2 regions of the Thermaerobacter sp. PB12/4term genome follow, and region 2 is predicted to be linked to the other one. Evidence: riboswitches for the same ligand, from Rfam matches in the RefSeq annotation. Region 2 holds a riboswitch; the other holds the start of a gene.
What was found. A riboswitch is a leader RNA that binds a small molecule or an ion and turns the genes downstream of it on or off. The one in region 2 is predicted to bind thiamine pyrophosphate.
Positions count from the first base shown of each region.

Region 1 (8,197 bases), 750 kb from region 2:
TGTGCGTAGCGGGCGGCATTGCGGTGGAACCGGTGGCCGGCAGCCGCTCGTCGGATCCCCTGGGTCGCTTGGGCGGGCTGCCTGGGAGGCCCGGCCTGCCCCTGCAGGCGGGCGACCGGCTCCCTCTGGGCCGGCCGGCGGTTCCTCTGGAAACCCTGGCCGGCCGGCGGGTGCGGTGGACCTTCGTTCCCGACGCCTTTGTGGCCCGGGTGGTGCCCGGCCCCCAGGCCGGGTTCTTCCCGCCCGAGGCCTGGAAGGTGTTCTGGGAAAGCGAGTATACGGTCACCGCTGCGTCGGACCGCATGGGCATCCGGCTGGAGGGACCCCCCGTGCCCCGGCCTCCCGGGGAGGTCCTCTCCGAAGGCCAGCCCCTGGGCGCCATCCAGGTGCCGCCCAGCGGGCAGCCCATCGTGCTGCTGGCGGGGAGGGCCACCGTGGGGGGCTACCCCAAGCTGGGGGTGGTGGTCACCCCCGACCTGTCGCTGCTGGCCCAGGCGCGGCCGGGCGACCGCATCCGCTTCCGCCCCATGGACGGCTCGCGGGCGGAAGAACTGTACCGCCACTGGTGGAGGCTGCTGCACAGCCAGCGGGTGATCGTCCCGGGGCTTGCCACGGGCGACCAGGGGCCGGCTCCGGACGCCGGTCGCCGGGAGGGTCGGCTGCCCGGCGCCGGCCCGGCACCTCCGCTGTCGTAGCGGGCGCTCCCCGTCAGGACCGCGCCGGGGTGACCTGGCCGGACCCTCACCCCAGGCCGCCCGGCTCCACGCCCATGAGCCGGGCCAGCATGCGCACCTGGCCGGTGTGGTAGGCGAAATGCTGGATCATCTGGTTGACGACCCACAGCACGGTCAGGTGTTCCGCCGGGGTGCCCCGGAAGCCCGGCGGCATGGTGCGTGGCTGCAGCAGGTAATCCATATCCCACTCGGCCATCCGGGCGTCGGTGTGGGCCCACACCGCCTGCAGATAGCCGAAGAGGGCCTCCCGGGTGGCCAGCTCCCGCGACCGCCGGGGCTGCATGTTCTTCTGAAGGATCACCGCGTTGACGAACCAGTCCTCGGACTGGGCCAGATGGCGGACGCACCAGGCGGCGGAGTTGACCCCACCCGGCGGCACCCAGTGAAGCTGCTGGTCGTCCATGGCCGCGGTGCACTGCAGGAGGACCTGACGCCACCCGCGCAGGTTGGGCAAAAAGAACTCCGCCGCGGTGAGCGGGCGTCCCGCCGTGGCCGCTGCCGTTACCATGCGTCCTCCCCCCGGTCAACAGTTTCTTCTCCTGCCCTTGCCGAGAACGACCCCGGGACAGCCTGGCCGGAGGGGCCGGGGCTCGACTTAAAGCAACCCCGCGCCCGCCCCGCGGCCGGCCGCCTCCGCCGCCAGCTCGATGAGGCCGCGGGCCATGGACCCGAAGCTGGCAAAACGGGGGTCCTGGGTCTGCCCCGCCCTCCACCGGTAGTAGATCTGCTGAAGGATGACGGCCAGCTTGAAGTAGGCGAAGACCAGATACCAGCCGATGCCGCTCACGTCGCGGCCGGTGCGCAGGGCGTACCGGTGGACGAACTCGCCGCGCCGCAGAAAACCCGGGCAGGTGGTCACCGTAGGCAGGCCGTTGCGCAGGACCTCGGGATCGTCGGGGTGGACCCAGTAGCTCAGGCTGACACCCAGGTCGAACAGGGGATCCCCGACCGTGGCCATCTCCCAGTCCAGCACCGCCACCACCCTGTCGAGGGACGGGTCGAGGATCATGTTGTTCAGCTTGAAGTCGTTGTGGATCAGGGCGGTGCCCGCCGGCTCGGGAACCCGTTCCTCCAGCCAGGGCAGCAGGTACGCCAGGGCGGGGATGGGTTCCGTCTCCACCCGCCGCCAGCGGCCGGCCCAGCCCTCCAGTTGCCGGCGGACGAACCCCTCCGGCCGCCCCAACCCCGACAGCCCCGCCTGTCGGTAGTCCACGGCATGGAGATCGGCCAGGGTGTCCACCACCCGCTGGGCGATGCGGCGGCAGGTTTCGGGAGGCGGGGTCCGACCGCCGGGGAACTGGTCGTCGACCACCACGCCGGGCCGGTATTCCATCACATAGAAAGGCGCCCCCAGCACGGAGGGGTCGGGACAGACGGCCAGCGGCCGCGGGGCCAGGGGGAAGACGGGGTGCAGGTGGTGCAGGATGGTGGCCTCCCGCACCATGTCGTGGGCCCGGGGCGGCAGCGGGCCGAAGGGCGGCCGGCGCAGCACGGCCTGCCAATCCCCGGCCCGCAACCAGTAGGTCAGATTGGACGCCCCTGCGGGGAACTGCCGTACTTCCACAGGAGGTCCCGGAAACGCGGGCACCTCCCGCTCCAGGAACGCCGTCACCGCATCCAGGTCCAGTTCCTCTCCCGGCCGCACGGGAATGGTGCCGGGCGGGAACCCATCCCCACCCGGACCGGCCAGGCGCTGGCTTTCCGGCTGGCTCATGGCTGGCCTCCCAATTCCTTGAAGATCCGCCGGGCCACCACCACCCGGTGGACCTCATCGGGGCCGTCATAGATGCGGGCCGCCCGCGCCTCGCGGTAGAACAGCTCCAGGGGCGTGTCCCGGGAATAGCCCAGGGCTCCGTGCACCTGCAGGGCGCGGTCCACCACGCGGTGGAGGACCTGGGCCCCGAAGAACTTGATCAGCGAGATCTCCTTGCGGGCATCGAGCCCCTGATCCATGCGCCAGGCCGCATACAGGGTCAAGAGGCGTGCCGCCTGGATCTCGGCGTAGGAGTCGGCCACGAAGTTCTGGATGGTCTGGAACTCTGCCAGCTTCTGGCCGCGGGTCTCCCGGGTCAGGGCCCGCCGCACCATCAGCTCGAAGCTGCGGTTCATCACGCCGATCCAGCGCATGGCATGGGTGATCCGCCCGGGGCCCAGGCGGGCCTGGGCGATGCGGAAGCCCTCTCCCACGGGCCCCAGGGTGTTCTCCACGGGCACGCGGCAGTCCTCGAGGACGATCTCGTCGTGGGTGCCCAGGCCACCCCCATCGTCCATCACGGGGATCTGGCGGACGATGCGGAAGCCAGGCGTGTCCGTAGGCACGATGATCATGGTGGCCCGCTGGTGGGGCGGCGCGCCGGGGTCGGTGACGGCCATGACGATGGCAAAGGCCGACCGGGAGGCGTTGGTGATGAACCACTTGTGGCCGTTGATCACCCAGTGGTCGCCGTCGCGCACCGCCCGGGTCCGGATGGTGGTGGGATCGGAACCCGACACCTCCGGTTCGGTCATGGCGAAGCAGCTATCGATCTCGCCGGCCAGGTTGGGCTTGAGGAACCGTTCCTTCTGCTCGGGCGTGCCGAACATCCAGAGGATCTCCTGGTTGCCGGTGTCCGGGGCGCTGGTTCCGAAGGCCCGCGGCGCCAGGGGGCTCCGCCCCAGGATCTCGTTCATCAGCGCCAGGGTCACCATGCCCATGCCCAGGCCCCCGGCCTCCCTGGGCATGTGGGGGGCCCAGAGCCCCGCCTCCTTCACCGCCTGCTGGATGGCCTTCATGCGCTCTTCGGGCAGCGTGCCGGTCCGGAAGAACTCGGCCTCGGCCGGGTAGACGTGCTCGTCCATGATGGCGCGGGTGCGTTCCAGGACGGCTTCCTGCTCGGGGGTCGGCCGGAAATCGTACACGAGCATCACCCCGGTGGCGCTTCGCGCAGCGGGCCCTCGCCCGAACCGCCGCCTTCCGGCGGGCGGGCCGCCCGGCGGTAGGAGTTGGCTTCGCTGCCGAGAAGGAAATACCTGCATGCCCGGCGCCGGCCGGGTGGCGGCCCGTCTCCGGCCGCCCGGCCGGGTGGAAGGAGGCGGCCGTCACGTGGGCGTTCTCGATCGTTTCCGGCTGGACGGGAAAGTGGCCCTGGTCACCGGAGGCAGCCGCGGCCTGGGCCTTCAGATCGCCCAGGGTCTGGGGGAGGCCGGGGCGGCCGTGGCGATCACGGCCCGCAAGGAGGAGGGCCTGCGCGAAGCGGAGGAGCAGCTGCGCTCCCAGGGGATCCGGTGCCTGGCCCTGCGCTGCGACGTGACCGACTACGACCAGGTGGTGGCCACCGTCAACCAGGTGGTCGAAGCCCTGGGTGGCCTGGACATCCTGGTCAACAACGCGGGGGCCACCTGGGGCGCCCCCCTGTTCGAGATCCCCCTGGAAGCCTGGGACAAGGTGATCCGGACGAACCTGCACGGCACCTTCTACATGAGCCGCGAGGCGGCCCGGGTGATGGTGGACCGGGGCCGGGGAGGCCGGATCATCAACGTCGCCTCGGTGGCAGGCCTGCGGGGCAGCGACCCGCGGGTGATGCAGACCCTGCCCTACAACACCTCCAAGGCCGGGGTGATCAACTTCACCCGCGACCTGGCGGCCAAGCTGGCGGAATACGGCATCACGGTGAACTGCATCGCGCCCGGGTTCTTCCCGACCAAGATGACCCGGGGCATCCTGGCCCAGTACCGGCCCCTCATCGAGCAGTCCGTTCCCCTGCGGCGGCTGGGCGGCGAGCGGGACCTGCAGGGCGCGGTGCTGCTGTTCGCGTCCGAGGCCGGGTCCTACATCACGGGCCAGGTCCTGGCCATCGACGGGGGGATCACGGCCGTCTGAGGGCGCGGGCGGCCGGCGGCGGCCGGGCCTGAAAGCCCGGTGGGCGGGGGGGCCCGGGCGGCGTCCCCGGCGGCGGGTGGCACGCACCGCCGGCACCGCCCGGGAGGGGCACGGCCGCGAGGACGCGGGCCAAGGAACACGGGCCCGGAGGGCCGGGACCGCTCCAGACCGCCCGCCCCCACTTCCCGTCCCGGCCCGGAGCCTGGCCGCCGTTGACGCCCGCCGTGCCCGGGCCTATGATCAGGGTGAACAAGACCATCGGGAAGTCGGTACCGGGGGTGCCCTCACGGGCTGAGAAGCGCCGGGAGCCGGGACGCGGCACCGCGCTACCCTTCGGACTCGATCCGGGTCATACCGGCGTGAGGAAGGTACCGCATGACCGCCTGGGGCGGCTTCACGCGACCCACCTCCAGCCGGGGGTGGGTTTTCTTTCCTCTGCCTCCCGCCGGACCGGAACGGGCAGGTTCTCCCTGCCATCCCGGCCGGGGGGTGCGCCTCGCCGGCCCCGCGAGCCCCCGGTTCCGTCCCGGAACCGCAAGGGGGGCTCGCCATGGCCGGTTCGTCCCGTCACCTGCAGTTCCGCGAGATCGTGATCCTCACGTTCATCGCGGCCGCCTGTTCCGTGGTGTTCATCAACGCCTGGGGGTTGTGGTCGCTGGCCCAGGCCGTCCATCCCGTCCTGGCCGAAACCACCTACGGCATCTGGTTTGTCGCCAGCACCCTGGCCGCCTACATCATCCAGAAGCCGGGGGTGGCCTTCGTGGCGGAGCTGGCTGCGGCCGCGGGCGAGCTGGTCCTGGGCAGCCCGGACGTGCTCTGGGTGCTGCTGTACGGTGGGCTGCAGGGGCTGGGGGCCGAGGCGGCCTTCGCCCTGCTCCGCTACCGGCGGTTCGACCTGCCGGTGCTGGCGCTGTCCGGCGCCCTGGCCGCCGTCGCCAGCATCCCGCTGGATGCCGTCACGGGGTACTTCACCGGCATGCAGCCGGGCGTGCTGGCGGGCGCGGTGGCCGTACGGCTGCTCAGCGGCGCCGTGGTGGCCGGTGTCTTCACCAAGGTGCTGGTCGACGGCCTGGCCCGCACCGGGGCCCTCAACGGCTTTGCCGTGGTGAGGAACCGGCGGGACCGGGGCGCAGGGCTGGCGGGCTGAGATGGGGCGGCATGCGGTGCGGTCGGGCGCCCCGGCGGGCCCGGCGGCCAACCCCCCAGCGGCCACCCCTGGGCCGGCCGGCGGCTCGACCCCGAACCCGGTGTCCCCGGGCCAGGGGCTGCCGGAGCCGTCGCGGGCGGCGGCTGCCTGCCGCGATCTGACCATCCGCTACCCGGACCGGCGCGACCCGGCCCTGCGGGGCGTGAGCCTGTCCATACCCGCCGGGCAACGGGTGCTGCTCCTGGGCCCCAGCGGCTCCGGTAAGAGCACCCTGGCGCTGGCCCTGGCCGGGTTGATCCCGGCCGTGGTGGAGGCCGAGGTGAAGGGGATCCTGGAACCGGCGCGGCAGGCCGGCGTGCTCTTCCAGGACCCCGAGGCCCAGTTCTGCCTGTTCACCGTGGACGAAGAGGTGGCGTTCGGCCTCGAGAACCGGTGCGTGCCGCCGGCGGCCATGCCGGCCCGGGTGGCCCGGGCGCTGGCGGCCACGGGCCTCGACGTTCCCTTCGGGCACCCGATCCACGCCCTCTCGGGCGGGCAGAAGCAGCGCCTGGCCCTGGCGGCAGTGCTGGCGCTGGAGCCGGACATGCTCATCCTGGATGAGCCCACGGCCCAGCTGGATCCGGCAGGGCGGGCCCTGGTGCTGGAAAACCTCTACGGCCTGGGGCGGCAGGTCACCGTCCTGGTGGTCGAGCACAACCTGGACGGGGTGGTGGACTGGGTCGACCGCGTGGTGCTGCTCGGCCCCTCGGGCACCCTCCTGGCCGACGGCCCGCCGGACCGGGTCCTGGCTGAGCAGCGGGCCGCCCTGGACGCCTTCGGCATCTGGCGGCCCCGCTCCTGGGGCCCCTTCTGGGTACCCCAGGTAGAGGCGTTCCGCCGGTCCGCGCCGCCCGCCGCCCTACCCGGTGCCGCCTCCGGCCGGGCGTCCGGCCCGGCGCCGGCGGGAACGGAGTGGACCGGCGCGGGCGAGCAGTCCCTGGGCGCCCCAGCCATCGCACCGCAGGCGGAGGTGCCTTCCAGTCTGGACGGGGCAGCCTCCCCAGGCTCTGGCCCAGGCTCCGCGGGGGCGGCGGCCGGCTTCCCCGGAGCGAGGAACGGGCCCGGCGCGCTCCCGGGCCGGTCCGCCCTGCCCCTGGTGCGGATGGAGGGCGTCACCGCAGCCCACGGCTCGCGCACCGTCTGGTCGGGGGTCAGCCTGACCCTCCGGCCGGGGGAGTGGGTGGCCGTACTGGGCGCCAACGGCAGCGGCAAGTCGACCTTCCTGCAGGTGGCCGCGGGCCTGCAACCGCCCGCCGCCGGCCGGGTCGTCCACGGGCCGGCCCTCAAGGGGCGGCCCGGCGAGACCGCCCGGATCGGCTTCGTGTTCCAGAACCCCGAGCACCAGTTCGTCACGGACACCGTGCACGACGAGATCGCCCTGGGCGGGCGGCTCGCAGGTGTGCCGGAGGCGGAGCTGGCAGCCCGGGTGAAGGCCCTGATCCAGCGATTCGGGCTGGAGGGGCTGGAGGCCGTTCATCCCTACACCCTCTCCCAGGGCCAGAAGCGGCGCCTCAGCGTGGCCAGCATGCTGGTGGTGCCGCGGCCGCTGCTTTTCCTGGACGAACCCACCTTCGGCCAGGACGCCCGCACGGCGGCCGCCCTCCTAGGGGAACTCATGGAAGTGTACCGGCAGGGAACCACCCTGGTCATGGCCACCCACGACCTGGAGCTGGCGCTGGCCGTGGCGACCCGGGTGCTGGTCTTCGGCCAGGGCCGGCTGCTCTATGACGGCCCGCCGGCAGGCCTGGCGGACGACCCGGCCGCGGCGGCCGCCGCCGGGCTGAGGGGCCTGGCGGGCCCGGGGACGGTTCCCGGCGACGGGGTGGCGCCCCCGGGACGGCCGCCGGCCTGCCCAGGCCGGCGCGCGGCGGCAGGCTCCGGCCCGTCCCGGGCGGATCGACCTTCGCCGGGGGGCCCGCCGGCGGGGTCGCCGGAACCCGGGCCGGCGGAGGCCGGCGCAGGGACCCCGGGCGCGCTGCCCGGGGCCGGTGGGCGGTCCTGGCTGGGGCGGGTTCATCCGGCGTGGAAGCTGGCGGCCCACCTGGCTGCTGCCGCCCTGGTGCTGGCGACGGGCGATCCGGCGGCGCTGGCCCTGCTGCTGGCGGTGCCCTTGCTGCTGGGCTGGATTCTGGGCGGGCTGGGACTCCGGCGCTGGCTGGTGTCCATGGCGCCCTTCGTCCTGGTGGCCGCCACCCGCATCTGGACGCTGGGCGCCTTCGGCCGAGGCGAGCACGTGGTGGGGCAGGTGCTCTGGTACCGGTTCACGGCCGAGGGACTGGAACACGGGCTGGTGGTGGGCCTGCGCCTGCTCACCCTGGGTGCCCTGGGCGTGCTCTACGCCCGTACCACCGGCCTCAGCGAGCTGGTGCTGGGCCTGGTCCAGCAGTGGCGGCTGAGCCCCCGCTGGGCTTACGGCCT
Region 1 covers NZ_CP048407.1:1,586,063-1,594,259, reverse strand. The annotation lists gene DYI95_RS06620 (biotin-dependent carboxyltransferase family protein) at 1-695, shown strand, start outside; gene DYI95_RS06615 (DinB family protein) at 742-1,242, opposite strand; gene DYI95_RS06610 (phosphotransferase family protein) at 1,330-2,448, opposite strand; gene DYI95_RS06605 (acyl-CoA dehydrogenase family protein) at 2,445-3,638, opposite strand; gene DYI95_RS06600 (SDR family oxidoreductase) at 3,817-4,593, shown strand; TPP riboswitch at 4,858-4,977, shown strand; gene DYI95_RS06595 (ECF transporter S component) at 5,144-5,740, shown strand; gene DYI95_RS13085 (ATP-binding cassette domain-containing protein) at 5,757-8,197, shown strand, end outside.
Region 1: another riboswitch for thiamine pyrophosphate. It lies ahead of DYI95_RS06595 (ECF transporter S component); the one in region 2 lies ahead of thiD (bifunctional hydroxymethylpyrimidine kinase/phosphomethylpyrimidine kinase).

Region 2 (8,197 bases):
GCCGGCCCCGGCTTCGTTCAGAACCACATACCGCAGGGGAGCGCCCGTCAGGCTGGCCAGGCCGAGGCCTACCACGACGCCGTCCGCCACGAACAGCCCCACGTTCCGGGTGGCCAGGGGGATCAGGAGCAGCCCGGCGGCCAGCACCGCCGTTCCGGCTGAAAGGACCACCCGGGAGCCGGCCTGGTCCAGCAGGCGGCCCACCAGCGGCGCCCCCACGGCACTGGCCAGCACCGCCGGGCCAAGCAGGTAGGCGGCCGTGGAGGGGTCCACCCCAAAGGCGGCGACGGCCAGGGAGGGGACGAAGACCAGCCCCGCCTGGAGCAGGCCGCTCAGGCCGGAGAGGGCGTTGGCCACGGCCAGCTGGCGATTGGCCAACAGGCCGGGGTCGATAAGCGGCGCGGGGGCGGTGGCCTCCACCCGCTGGAAGGCGGCGAGCAGCACGAGCCCAGCCAGCAAAAGGGGCCACACCCCTGGCGAAGTGAGGCTCGCCAAAACCTGCTGGCTGTCAATGCGGTTGATGGCCAGGGCCAGGGCCACAAGACCCAACCCCAGCAGGACCATGCCGGGCAGGTCAAAGGCGGACCGAGCCGCCGGCCGCGGCGCCGGAAGAACCCGGCGGCTCCAGACCAGCACCAGAGCGGCCAGGGGTACGTTGATCAAAAAGAGCCACTGCCAGCCAAAGGGCAACAGCACGCCGCCGATCACGGGCCCCAGCAAAAAGGCCAGCCCGAACATGGCGCCCGTCATCCCCAGGGCACGGCCGCGACGCTCTGGCGGGAAGGTCTCGCCGATGGTCGCACTGGCCACGGGGAAAATGCCGCCCGAGGCGAGGCCCTGGATCGCCCGCCCGGCCAGCAGGACGGGGAAGGAGGGTGCGGCGGCGACCACCACCGAACCCAGGCCGAAGAGCGCCACATCCAGCATGTAAATCGGCCGCCGTCCCCGCAGGTCGGAGAGCCGGGCCATCAGCGGGTTGCCAACGAGATTGCACAGCACGTAGATGGTGAAGACCCAGCTGAGCTGCCGCTCGCTGATGGCGAAGTCCCGGCCGATGGCACTCAGTGCCGGGCCGACGATGGCGATGTCCAGCGCCCCCAGGAACACGCCGAGCAGCAGGACGCCCAGCACGCGCTGTCCCTGGGGATCCGCGCCACCGGTGCGGCCAGCGGCACCAGCGCTGCCAGCGGGGCCGGCGGGAGTGAAGGGGCGGGCGGAAGTGGAGGAGCCGCCGGCACTGCCGGGACCGCCGGGACCAGTCGGACCGGTGGGTCCGGTGGGAGCCTTCTGTCGGCCGCCGGTGCCGGATTGGGCATCATGGCCAGGCTCTGGCAGCCCGCCCGTGGAGGCGTTCGTCCGGGACGAACCGGCGCCGGAGGCGGTGCTCGTGCTTCGCTGGCGGTCGGACACGGCAGGTCAACTCCTGTTGTCGGGTTAGCTTGCCCGGCCCCTTTCGCCCGCCGCCGCGGCGGGTTGGGCCGCGGCCGGCCGGTCCCGGCGGGCGGGCCAACTGTTGGCGGGCCCATGGACGGCGGGCCCATGACGGTTTGCGATTGCAAACCACCCGGGACTAACCACAGCCGCTTGCTGTTCCAGGGCCGGGGTCCGCATCGGCCGCCGCCGGGCCTGAACAAGCATTACAACGGGCTGGGCAAGCACTACAACGGGAGTGTAGCACGACGGGCCGCGGAGGGTGCCCTGCGGCAAGAGAAGATGGCCGGGGTCATACACTCACGCACCCCACCGCTTCACGAAGGCGGCCGCCGCCCCGCTCGGGTCGCCCGCCCGGGCGATGGCCGAGGCTACGGCGACCCCGGCCAGGCCGGCCCGGCGCAGGGCCGGGAGGTCGTCCAGGGTGATGCCGCCGATGGCCACCACGGGCAGGCGGGTGGCGGCCACCACCGCCTTCAACCCCTCCAGGCCGATGACCCGGGCATCGTCCTTGGTGGAGGTGGAACGCAGCGCCCCGGCGCCCACATAGTCCGCCCCCGCGGCCTCGGCCGCCCGGGCCTCCTCGGGGCTGCGAACGGAAACGCCCAGCAGTCCCCCGGGCCACAGCCGGCGCACCACCTCCGCCGGCAGGTCATCCTGCCCCACGTGCAGGCCGTCGGCACCCACCGCCAGAGCCAGGTCCAGCCGGTCATTGACGACCAGGAGGGCACCGTAGCGGGCCGTGACTCCGCGAGCCGCCTGGGCCAGGTCGTAGGCGACCCGGTCGGCCACCGCCTTGGCCCGGAACTGTACCGCCCGGACCCCGGCAGCCAGCACCTGCTCCAGCAGAGGGACAGGGTCGGCGGTGCCCATAAGGCCCAGGTCGTAGATGAAGTAGACCTTGAGCAGGCCGGTTTCGGGGCCGGTGGGGATCGTGCGCTCTGCAGGGACGCCTGCCGGCGACGGGAGGTGGGTCCCGCCCCGACCTGCCCCATCCTTCCCGGTCATGGAATCACCCGTCATGGGATCACCTCCCGTGAGGACCCGCCGGGATCCAGGGGTCCGCTTCGCCCCCACGTTCCTGCTCTGACCCTAGGTGCCCGCCCTGGCCGCGGGTGGCGGCGCTGCCCCAGGGGCCCACTCTGACCCCAGGTGCCCCCCTCGCTCTGGATGCCCGCCCTGGCCGGCCCCGGGTGGCCACCCCACCCCCAGGAGGCCGGCGCCAGGCGGACCCGACGGGGGCAAAAGCGGTCACGGCGCAGCACCGAGCCGCACGCCAGGGTGAGCCGGGAACTCCGGCTGCAGCCGGCCCCGGCCCGCAACCCCCGGCGCCGCTGCATCCGCGCGGTTCACCTTTCCTGGGACCCATCTTGCGTTCCCGGTAGAATGGAAAGCCCTTCCGGATCTGCCGTGCCCCCCGCCCCCAGGTGGTACAGCTCGTCCAGGAACGCTGCCTGGAACGAACCCGGCCCCGGGGTGCGTTCCGCCGCCCGCTGGGCGGCCAGGCCGTAGACGGCCATGGCCAGGGTGGCGTCCTTGAGGGGCGCCTCCGAGCCCGCCAGGAACACCGCCACCGCCGTGGTGGCCCCGCAGCCGCCGCCGGTGACCGCCGCCAGCCAGGGGTGGCCGTTGGCCACCCGCCAGACCTGACGGCCGTCGGTGACCAGGTCGACCGGGCCGCTGGCCACCACCACGCAGCGAAAGCGCCGGGCCAGTGCCTGGGCCGCCTCCAGCACCTCCCCTTCCTCCACCGCGCCGCTGTCGACGCCCCGGGTCCGGCCGGTTCCCGCCCCGGCCAGGGCCAGGATCTCGCCGCCGTTGCCGCGCACGGCGGTAACGCCCCCGGCCAGAAGGTCCAGGCACAGCCGGGTACGCAAGGGGGTGAAGCCGGCTCCTACGGGATCGACCACCACGGCCCGCCCGTGGCGGAGGGCCTCGGCCTGGGCCGCCTTGAAGACGGCTTCATCCCCTGCCCGCAGGCTGCCGATATTCAGGACTAGGGCCCCCGCCGCCGTAGCTATGGCGGGGAACTCTTCAGGTTCCGGCGCCATCAAGGGGGATGCCCCCAGGGCCAGGGTGATGTTGGCCGTCCAGTTCATCACCACATAATTGGTCAGGTGGTGGACCAGCGGCCGCTGTTGGCGGATCCGGGCTAGAACCCGGGCAGCTTCCTCCTCCCAGGTTCCGGGGGTGAAGGGGGTGAACGCTTCCGGCGCCTGCGGCTGGGGAGCGCCCGCCGTCATGGGGATCCCTCCTTTGCCATACCCGGGCAACCCGCCTGGCCCCGGCGCTCCCACCGGCCCGGGGACCCGGCGGAGCCGGGTTATTACGGTTCGCCGTGGGGGGAGCGCGGTCCCCCGCGGCGGGAGCGCGGGCTCTGGGAGCCTTCACGACCCGGGGCGGGAACCGGCTCCCCGTCGCTCTCCCGGGCCGGGGCGGGGAGCCAGCGCAGCAGCAGGCCTCCCACCAGGGCGCCCAGCAAGCTGCTGAGGGTGAAAGGGACCACGTAGAAGAACCAGGCCGCCTCTGCCTGGCCCAGCAGCCACCGGGCCACGGGGAAGGCGGCCAGGCCGCCCACCAGCCCTGTGCCCACCACCTCGCCCGCCATGGCCGCGGCGGGGCGCCGGGCGGCCCGGTAGGCGAGACCGGCCAGGGCGGCGCCGAAGAGGCTGCCCGGGAAGGCCAGCAGGGTGCCCAGCCCCAGCAGGTTGCGCAGGAGGCTGATGAGGAACGCCACGGTCACGGCGCCCGCCGGGCCGAACCAGGCGGCGGCCAGCACGTTGACGGCATGCTGCACCGGCGTGGCGGTGGCCACCCCCACCGGGACTCGGACCATGCCGGCCAGGACGGTGCCCAGGGCGATCAGCATGGCGGCCCGGACCAGCCGCCGGGTGCGGCCGGGGGGTGCGGTGGGCTGAGGTGCCGTCACCCCTCCTCACCGCCTTCGGCCGGCCGGCCCGGCGCATCAGCTGCCCCGGATGCGGCCTCCCAGGGGTAAAAGGAGCAGGTGGGGCCGTGGCCGCGGCCGATGGCGGGGGCATGGCGGATGGCCCCGGTGATGTAAACCTTGGCGGCTTGCAGGGCGTCCAGCACCCCGTACCCCCTGGCCAGGTAGGCGGTGATGGCGGCCGAGAAGGTGCAGCCGGTGCCGTGGGTCGAGCGGGTGGCGATGCGAGGCGCCCGCAGCAGGTGCCATTCCCGACCGTCGTAGACCACGTCCACGGCCTCGGCGGAATCTTCCGCCACGTGACCGCCCTTGACTACCACCCAGGCCGGCCCCAGCCCGTGGAGGACCTGGGCCGCCCGGCGGGCGTCGTCCAGCGTCCGGATGGGGACGCCGGCCAGTTCCTCCGCCTCGTGGCGGTTCGGCGTGATCACCGTCGCCAGCGGCAGGAGCAGCCGCCGCACCGCCTCCCGGGCCGGTTCGTCCAGGAGGGGGGCGCCGCTCTTGGCGATCATCACCGGGTCGACCACCAGGGGGAAGGGACCCAGCCGGTCCCGCCAGTAGCCGATGCGCTCGGCCACGGCCTCCACGATGGCGGTGGTGCCCAGCATGCCCGTCTTGGCGGCGTCGGTGCCGATGTCGTCCAGCACGGCGTCGATCTGGGCGGCCACCATCTCGGGGGGGACCAGGTGGACGTCCCGCACCCCCTCGGTGTTCTGGGCCGTCAGGGCGGTGATGGCCGAGGTGCCGAAGACCCGCAGAGCGTTGAAGGTCTTCAGGTCCGCCTGGATCCCCGCGCCGCCGCCGCTGTCGGAGCCGGCGATGGTCATGGCTCGGGGCGGGGGGGCCTGCGGTGGGGTGCCCGGGCCGGGCGCATGCGGGCGGGGAGCACCCGGACGGGGCGCACCGGGACGGGACTCAGCAGGGGTGGGCATGGTGGATCGCTCCCTTCCCACGGGTGGTGCGGGCTGGCGCGGGCGGGTGCCGCGGCAGGGCAGGGTGCGGCCGGCAACGAAAAGGGGCCGCGGGACGAACGCGGCCCAGGCGCCAGGAAGCGATCCAGAAGCTTCGTTGGAGCGGGACCGCACCGTTCCCTCCGGTGGCATTACCCACGTCAGGTTCGAGGGGTTCGAGCCGGTTGGCTCGTCTCAGCCGGCGTGGCGCCAGCACCCCCACGGTGCTACCATCATCTCCAGTATCCGGCCCGCGCCTGAGCAGGTCAACGGGGTGCCCGCCAGCCCTCCCGCGGAAGATCCGGCGCCAGAGATCCGGCGCCAGAGGGTGTCGGGGAAGGGACCTCGGTCCGCGGCCGGCCCGGGCCAAGGGCGGTCCCGCTTAGCGGCGGTGCCGGGCGTGGACACGAAAGCAGGGAGAAACGGGGGAACCAGCTTGCGCGAGCGATTGAAGCCGGTGGTCCGGGCGATGGCCCTGGGGCTGTTTGTGGTGATCGCCGCCCTGTGGCAGCGCCGCACGGGCGGATCGGTGGCCGGGCTGCTGGGGATGACGGTGTCCCTCGCCGGCGTCATCCTGCTGGGCGCCCTGGGGTTTGCGCGGCTCATGGGCGTGCTTGAGAGCGGCAGGCGTACCCGTGCCACCGGCGAAAGGGCCGGTCCCGCCAGCCGCCACGCGGGCGCCGCGAGCAGGGGTTCTTCGGGTGGAACGCGCTGGCCCGGGGCAAGCGAAAAGGAGCCCGCCCGCGGGAGCCTAGGCAAGGAGCGAGGTCGCCCGTGACCGCGGTGCTGGTGGCCCTGGCTGCCGGCATGGCGGCGGGGTTGAGCGGCCTCGGCAACCGGATTCCGGCGGCCTGGTGGAATGCGGCATCGCGCTGGACCCTGCGGATGCTGCTTTTCCTCATGGGCCTGCGGCTTGGCCTTGACCCGCAGGTGGGGTCCGGGCTGGCCCGGCTGGGCGGCCGGGCTGCGACCTTTGCCGTGGCCACGGCAGGAGGGGCCCTGCTGGCGGGACTGCTCGGTTGGGCGCTGGGGGCCGCCTTCCGCGCCCGCACCGCCTCGCGCCGGTCCGGCCGGGCCGGCGCCGAGCCCGGTGAGGTGCGCAGTCGAACCCGGCCCCGTCCCTTCGAGCGCTCTGGGAAGGCGGCGGGCCCGCACCTGATCCCTCCGGATCGCGCCGCCCAGGGGAGTCTCGCCCCCGAGGGAAAGACCGCTCGGCAGGACCCGATCCGTCGCGATCCCGGCGCCGCGGGGCAGGCCGCGGCCGCCGCGGACCCTGGCCGACCCGGCGAAGCCCTGCGCCTCAGCGCGGCAGCCGTCCTGGCGGTCGTGGGCGGGTGGCTGGCGGGGGGCGGGTTCGTCCACTGGGCGGGCGGCCTGGTGGACGGCGGTGCCGGGGCGGCGATGGCCGAGGGGACGGCAGCGATGGCCGGTGGGAAGGCGGCCATGGCCGGAGAAACGGCGGCGATGGCCGCCGGGGCGGCCGCGTCGCCCCAGCTGGTGGCCACCGCCGGGCGGCTGGCGACGGCCGGTTCCGGATACGCCCTGATCCTGCTCATGGTGCTCTACGGCTGCGAGTTCGGACGCCAGTGGCCGGCCACCCGGGAGAGCCTCCGGGCCGTTCGGGGGAAGGCCCTCCTGCTGCCCCTCCTGGGCGGGATGGGCAGCCTGGCCGGGGGCTGGCTGGCGGGCCGGCTGACCGGCGAGCCGCCCGCCCTGGCCCTGGCCGTGGCGGCCGCCTTTGGCTGGTACAGCATGGCAGGGGTACTGGTGGCCCAGCTGTGGGGACCGGCCGCCGGCGCCTTAGCCTTCCTGGCCAACGTGCTGCGGGAGCTTTTGACGGTGGTGGCGGTGCCCTTTCTGGCGCGCCTGGCAGGCCGGCGGAGCTGGCTCGCCGTCCTGCCGGGCGGCGCCACCACCATGGACACCACCCTGCCCATCATCGCCGCGGCGGCGCGGGATGCGGGCACCACGGCCCTGGCCTTCGTCCACGGGCTCATCCTCACCCTGCTGGCCCCCGCCCTGATCAGCTGGCTGGCGGGCTTTTAAGCCCTTGCCGGTCAAGGCCCCTGTTTTCAGTTTCCAGCGCCACCCACCCCCCGGTCCGGGACCCCGTTTGTCGGGTCCCCCGCTTGTCGGGGACCCCGTTGCCCAGCTTTTCCCTTACTCCGTTGCGCCCTCCGTGACACCTGCCCGGGGCATGCGACATACGCCTATCGGGGAACCCCAAACGGGGGGGCGAACAAGGACCATGGCGCTGGACGTTGGCCAACTGCTGGCAGGGCTGCGTTTTCATCTGACGGGTGATCCCCTTCCCCCACGGGTCGGTGAGATCCGCTCCCACTCCGCTCGGGTGGAACCCGGCGACCTGTTCGTCGCCATCCCCGGCCGCCGCCATGACGGCGCCGCCTTCGCCGGAGAGGCACTGCGCCGCGGCGCGCGGGTGGTGATGGCCCAACAGCCCCCGGCCCAGACGCTGCCTCCCGGTGTCAGCTGGCTTGAGGTGCCCTGTGCCCGCTCGGCCCTCTCTCGCCTGGCGGCCAATCGCTACGGCCACCCGTCCCGCCAGCTGGTGGTGGTGGGCGTCACCGGGACCACCGGCAAGACGACCACCACCCTGCTGCTCTACCACCTTTTGAGCGCCGCGGGGATCCCGACGGGCCTTATCGGGTCGCTGGAGGTGCGCGCCGGCGGCCACCGTGGCCCCGGCAACCTGACCACTCCCGACCCCCTCGACCTGCACCGCTACCTGCGGGCCATGGTCGACGCCGGCTGTCGGGTGGCGGTGATGGAGGTCTCATCCCAGGGCGTCGACCAGCGACGGGTCGACGACGTGGCCTTCGATCTGGGCGTGGTGACCAATCTGGCCCCC
Region 2 covers NZ_CP048407.1:2,335,201-2,343,397, reverse strand. The annotation lists gene DYI95_RS09800 (MFS transporter) at 1-1,131, opposite strand, end outside; gene thiE (thiamine phosphate synthase) at 1,732-2,454, opposite strand; gene thiM (hydroxyethylthiazole kinase) at 2,781-3,674, opposite strand; gene thiW (energy coupling factor transporter S component ThiW) at 3,758-4,360, opposite strand; gene thiD (bifunctional hydroxymethylpyrimidine kinase/phosphomethylpyrimidine kinase) at 4,357-5,310, opposite strand; TPP riboswitch at 5,450-5,559, opposite strand; gene DYI95_RS09775 (hypothetical protein) at 5,765-6,106, shown strand; gene DYI95_RS09770 (lysine exporter LysO family protein) at 6,103-7,374, shown strand; gene DYI95_RS09765 (Mur ligase family protein) at 7,577-8,197, shown strand, end outside.